Regions from separate parts of the Mesorhizobium sp. B2-8-9 genome, predicted to be linked through region 2. Evidence: predicted binding sites of a transcription regulator. Region 2 holds the regulator's gene; the other holds the start of a gene.
What was found. Region 2 encodes LexA, which represses DNA repair genes until DNA is damaged. Its sites were predicted from a motif close to TGTTCNNNNTGTGTTCNG; they were not measured.
Positions count from the first base shown of each region.

Region 1: the regulator LexA is predicted to act here: its motif matches at 1,247-1,264, upstream of FJ423_RS22655 (YifB family Mg chelatase-like AAA ATPase).

Region 1 is NZ_VFTQ01000021.1:23,745-26,954, forward strand. Features, by position in the region: gene FJ423_RS22655 (YifB family Mg chelatase-like AAA ATPase) at 1-1,155, opposite strand, end outside; gene FJ423_RS22660 (glycosyltransferase) at 1,407-2,474, opposite strand; gene gshB (glutathione synthase) at 2,539-3,210, opposite strand, start outside.
Region 2 is NZ_VFTQ01000006.1:155,348-158,557, reverse strand. Features, by position in the region: gene kynU (kynureninase) at 12-1,259, opposite strand; gene lexA (transcriptional repressor LexA) at 1,692-2,426, shown strand; gene FJ423_RS10120 (ComEC/Rec2 family competence protein) at 2,464-3,210, opposite strand, start outside.

The sequences.
Region 1 (3,210 bases), on a different contig from region 2:
GATCCTGAGGTCGATGCGGTCGAGCAGCGGGCCGGAAATGCGCGCCTGGTACTCGGTGCGGCAGCGGTCGCCGCGCAGGCAGCGATAGCCGGGCTCGCCCGACATGCCGCAGCGGCACGGATTCATCGCCGCCACCAGCTGGATGCGCGCCGGATAGGTGACGCGGTGGTTGGCGCGTGCGATCATGCAGTCGCCGGTTTCCAGCGGCTGGCGCAGCGCATCCAAGGTCTGCGGCGTGAATTCCGGCAACTCGTCGAGGAACAGCACGCCGTGATGGGCGAGCGAGACCTCGCCCGGACGTGCGCGCAGCCCGCCGCCCACCATCGCCGCCATCGAGGCCGAATGATGCGGGGCGCGGAACGGCCGCCGGTCGGTCAGCTTGCCTTCGCCGAGCTCGCCGGCGACGGAAGCGATCATCGACACTTCGAGCAGCTCCTTCGGCGCCAGCGGCGGCAGGATCGAGGGCAGGCGCTGCGCCAGCATCGACTTGCCCGAGCCGGGCGGCCCGACCATGAGAAGGTTGTGGCCGCCGGCGGCAGCCACTTCGACCGCCCGCTTGGCGCTCTCCTGGCCCTTGATGTCGGCGAGATCCGGCAGGTCGCGCGCGGCAAGCTGGATGCCGGCCTCGGGCCGCGACAGCACCTGCGTGCCGCGAAAATGGTTGGCGACGGCAATCAGGCTGCGCGGTGCAAGGATGTCGAAATCCTTGCCTGCCCAGGCCGCCTCCGGGCCGCAGGCGAAGGGACAGATCAAGCCCTTGCTTTCGGCATTGGCGCCGATCGCCGCCGGCAGTGCGCCGGCCACGCCAGCGATGGTGCCGTCGAGCGACAATTCGCCAAGCACCACATAGCCGGCCAGCATATCGCCCGGAATGGCGCCAAGCGCCGCCATCAGGCCGAGCGCGATCGGCAGGTCGTAATGGCTGCCTTCCTTGGGAAGATCGGCCGGCGCGAGGTTCACCGTCACCTTCTTCGACGGCATCGACAGGCCCGAGGCATGCAGCGCCGCCTGCACGCGCTCGCGGCTTTCGGCCACCGCCTTGTCCGGCAGGCCGACGATCTGCATGCCGACCTTACCCGGCCCGACCATCACCTGGACATCGACCGGCAAAGCTTCGATGCCCTGGAAAGCCACCGTGCGAACCCGCGCCACCATTTATCCAAAACCCCCGGCCTCAACGCGCCCGCATCCACCATCGGGCCGCGAGCGCGTACAGTCCAGACAACCATAGATTTTCGAAACACGCAAGAACATTACAGGAACATCTATCCGCGAAGATGATGGATTTCGGCCAAAGCTCCTTCTGGACTAAAAGGCCGAGGCGCGCCCGAGCAGCCGCTATCGCCGCGTGCTCTCGACCTGTTGAACAAGGCGAGCAGTCCCTCCGGCAATCGGGCTGTTGCCGTCTAGGCGGTGATGAAGGCATCGACCGTGCCTGAAAGCGATCGATCGATTGCGATGTGGGGTGGAAGCCACTCCATGACAGGATATCGGAAAGGCCAAGGCATGGCGAGCCGGCGCAAAGAGCCGCTTTCCAGAAAAATCTCATTTACAAGGTCTATGAACCGCCGGCGGTCTCGCTCAACTCGTTTCAAAGTTTGCGAACGAATATAAGCCCGGGGGATTCGTCGCTCCTTCAGCGCTAAGACAGCCTCCGCGATGGATCGAGGGTCGGGTGGAACTGTAAGCGAATATTCGTCATCGAGATAAAGGTCTCGACCACCATGGCTCGGGGTCGTGACAACAGGTAGCCCCGCGAGAAGATACTCTGTGCTGGCGAACATTGGTCCCTCTATTGCAGAGAGACAAATTCCCACGGCTGCACGATTTAGATGCATGTTCACATGAGCCGGCGCCAATCGAACAGGTTTGCCGGTGCTGTCAAACTCATTGATAAACACGTGACCCGGCGCGAGCTCCCTGTGCCGATTTACCCGCGCCCTTTCCGACTCCGTCGTGGATGACCCCACTGAATCACGATAAAAGACAAATGCACAACGCTCGATACCAAGGGACAAGTCGTGGCGTTTCCACGAAGCCAGTTGCGCATTGTATATTGCATCAAATTCTACAGGGATGTCCTCGAGGGGCCTGAATATGTATTCGGAGGTTGTTGAAGTCTTGTTATGCAGGACGGCGGCCTCACCGGACTGATTCAAGAGATCAGCCTCGGCTTGTGTGTTGGATAGGAAGATTAGCGAGTGACGGGGGTTCCCAAGTCTATGCAGAACGGCATAGGTCCGGATCATTTTGACGCTGGAATTGTTTTCGATGGACCAGGTTGGCGAGATGAGAAACCAGGCACGGTGACTGCGTGGAAGGAGAGGCATGTGACTTGCCAATCCAAGGGGCGTACCGGACATTCCCGAATAGGATATGAACGGATCGTCCGACAGCAAACTTGCCTGAAGAGCAGGTTGCGACTTCGCGGAAGAGTACCACTCTTTCCGGAGATAGCGGCGATGACGCAACATTGCTCCGACAATCTCGGATACGGTAGGAGGCCGATATCCGTGCTGCAGAGTCAACATGCGGCAATTACGCGGCCGACTTCAGCCGCTTCCCTTCCACGCAGTCCCAAAACAAGCTCGCGATATCCGCGCCGCCAAAGCGCTGCACTTCGCGCACGCCGGTCGGCGAGGTCACGTTTATCTCGGTCATGTAGTCGCCTATCACGTCGATGCCGACCAGGATGAAGCCGCGTTCCCTGAGCGCCGGTCCGATGCGGGCGCAGATCTCGCGCTCGCGCTCGGTCAGCTCGGTCTTCTCGGCGCGGCCGCCGACATGCATGTTGGAGCGGGAATCGTGCTCGGCCGGCACGCGGTTGATGGCGCCGACAGGCTCGCCGTCGATCAGGATGATGCGCTTGTCGCCCTTGCGCACGTCCTTGAGATAACGCTGCACGATATAGGGCTCGCGGAACAGTTGGCCGAACATTTCGAGCAGCGAGGCGAGATTGCGGTCGGCCTCGTGCAGATGAAAGATGCCGGCGCCGCCATTGCCGTAGAGCGGCTTGACGATGATGTCGCCGAACTCCTTGCGGAAGGCCGCCACTTCCTGGGGATCCTTGGTGATCAGCGTTTCCGGCATCAGGTCCGGGAATTCGGTGACGAAGATCTTCTCCGGGCTGTTGCGCACCCAGGCTGGGTCGTTGACCACCAGCGTCTTCGGATGGATGCGCTCCAATATGTGCGTGGTGGTGATGTAGTT
Region 2 (3,210 bases):
CCGATTCAAAGTCAGGTAACGGTTGTTTTGATGGCAAAGCGCGCGTCTTGCCAGATGCCAGTGCGCAGGATTTCCTGCAGCACCTCGACCGCATTCCAGACATCGCGGTAGCCGACATAGAGCGGCGTGAAGCCGAAACGAATGGTGGATGGCGCGCGGAAATCGCCGATCACGCCGCGCTCGATCAACGCACGCATCACCTGGTAGCCATGCGGATGGGCGAACGACACCTGGCTGCCGCGCTCGGCGCCGTTGCGTGGACTCTCCAGCTCAAGACCGAAGCCGCCGCATTTGGCTTCGACAAGCCGGATGAACAGGTCCGTCAGCGCGACGCTTTTTCTCCGCACGGCCCTGATGTCGACATCGTTCCACATATCCAGCGCCCCTTTCAGCGCGCGCATCGACAGCACCGGTTGCGTTCCGCACAGGAACCGCCGGATGCCCGTGCCCGCGGCGTAGCCCTGCTCGAACGCGAAAGGCCGGGCATGGCCCCACCAGCCGCTGAGCGGCTGGCGAATGTCGCGGTGATGGCGGCTCGCGGCGTAGATGAAGGCTGGCGAGCCCGGCCCGCCATTGAGATACTTGTAGGTGCAGCCAATGGCGAAATCGGCATTAGAGCCGTCGAGATCCACCGGCAGCGCACCCGCCGTGTGGCAGAGGTCCCACGCGATCAGCGCGCCGGCTTCATGAGCCTTACGGGTGAGCGCCGCCATGTCGCGCAGCCGGCCGGATTTGTAGTTGACGTGGTTGACCAAGATGACCGCGACGCGATCGTCAACCAGTTCCTCAATCGTCGGGGCATCGGTGCCTTCGAGCCGCAGCACCGTGCCGAGCCGCGTCGATGCGACGCTTTCCGCCATGTAGAGGTCGGTCGGAAAGCTGTCGCCCTCGGCAACGATCACCGAACGCTCGGGCCGCATTGCAAGTGCCGCATGCAGGACCTTGTAGATGTTGATCGAAGTCGTGTCGCAAACGACCGTCTGGCCGGGTTTCGCGCCGATCAGCCGTCCTAGCTGGTCACCCAGCTCGATGGGCATATCGAACCAGCCGGCGGTGTTCCAGGCGCGGATGAGATCCCGCGCCCATTCCTGCCTCGCGGCAGTCTCGATCTCGCTGAAGGCGTCTACCGAAGCAGCGCCCAGCGAATTGCCGTCGAGGTATATGACGTCTTCCGGCAAGACGAAGCGATCGCGCATGGCGCGCAGCGGATCCGCGGCATCCATCGCCTCGACTTCGGCGAGATCAGGAATTCCCCTCATTGTGCTGCCGCCTCCATTTCGATCTGGCCAAGGGGGTTGTCTCACCACCGTCGGCGACAGGGCAAGAACCTTTGGTCCTACGTTAGCTGGTCCATAGACGGCGAAGACTGCGGATCGGAACTTCGCCAAGGTTGGCATTTTGGGTTCGTTTCGTTCACGGTGCCACGCGCTTACGGTAGAGCCGACGTGATCCCAACCACGGCTTCGTGATCGTGGCGGGTTGTATTTCAGCGTAAGGGGAACTCCAAAATCGAGCGAAATCAATGCCGCTGCCCCAGGAGGGGCAGCCGGCCGTCACCGGATGCGACATTGTTTCGGCAGCCTTAACAAATTCACTAAACTTTAAACGGTTGCGGAACACAACTGGAACAGATAGTGTTTGTTCTGGGTTTGTTTTTCTGATTCTGGTTTCAGAACCCGTGGGGGCCGCCGATGCTGACGCGCAAACAACATGAACTCCTGATGTTCATCCATGAACGCCTGAAGGAGAGCGGGATTCCTCCATCATTCGATGAGATGAAGGAGGCGCTCGACCTTGCCTCCAAGTCCGGCATCCACCGGCTGATCACTGCGCTGGAGGAACGTGGCTTCATTCGCCGGCTGCCGAACCGGGCGCGCGCGCTGGAAGTGCTGCGCCTACCCGACTCGATCGCGCCTGGCCTGAATGCCGCGAAGAAGTTTTCGCCGAGCATCATCCAGGGCGGCCAAGGCAATCTCAGTCGCCAGGTCAAGCCGACGACGCCATCGCGCACCCCGACGCCAAGCAATGACGACGAGGCCGCGGCGGCCGTATCCATTCCGGTGATGGGCCGCATCGCCGCCGGCGTGCCGATTGACGCCATCCAGCACCAGACGCATTCGATCTCGGTGCCGCCGGACATGATCATGGGCGGCGAGCATTACGCGTTGGAGGTCAAGGGCGACTCGATGATCGAGGCCGGCATCTTCGACGGCGACACCGTCATCATCCGCAATGCCAACACCGCAAGCCCGGGCGAGATCGTGGTGGCGCTGGTCGACGATGAGGAGGCGACGCTTAAGCGTTTCCGCCGCAAGGGTGCCTCGATCGCGCTCGAGGCCGCCAACCCGGCCTATGAGACCCGGATCTTTGGACCGGACCGGGTCAAGGTTCAGGGCAAGCTCGTGGGACTTATCCGCCGCTACTGAGCAGAACTGCCCCGGCCTTCTTCGCCCGAACGACAATCTATTGGCCCGGTGCGGCGGCTGGTTTCTCCGGCTGCTTATAGGGCGCCAGTCCCCTCGCCTCGCGCGTGTATTTCCGCTGCTCGTGCCAGGGTCGGTATGGTTCTACGACCGCGTAGCGGACGGTTGGCCGCGCGGTTGCCGATTGCGGATCGAAGAAAACGGCGGCGCTGCCGTCGCGCGCCAGCTGCCGCTTGGTGACGACGAGCACACGCGGATCGCGGCACGGGTTATAGGCCGTGGCGTCGTTGATGACGATGAGGTCGGCGAAGCCGCAGGCCGGCCGGGCGGTGTCGCGGGTCTCGGCGAGCGCGACGATCGCGCCGGAAGGATGCCGACCGATGCAGAGATCGCCGCTGCAATAGAAGGGCGAGCCGGGCGGCAGCTCGACGGGATCGGCAATGTCCAGCGTATCTTTGGCGAACCTTTCTGGCGGCACGATCTCCTCGGCTTTCAGCGCCCGTTTCCAGTTGTCGGTGGTGAACTCGTTGGAGCGTTCGCGGTTGACGGCAAGCTCGCCGCCGCCGATCGGCATCGCCACCAGATGCGCATCCTCCGAGATAAGTACGTCCGGTGTGCGGACGTGCGGAATGGCCAGCAGCGCAGCGAGCGCGAAAGGTACGGCGGCAAGCCTCAGCCAAGTGGTAGCCATGGTCGCGATGACCAGCGCGACCGTCGCCAGCAGCACCGACTGGATCGAGATCAGCCCCACGGCGTCGACCGGTGAGCGCTCGGAAATCCATGCCGA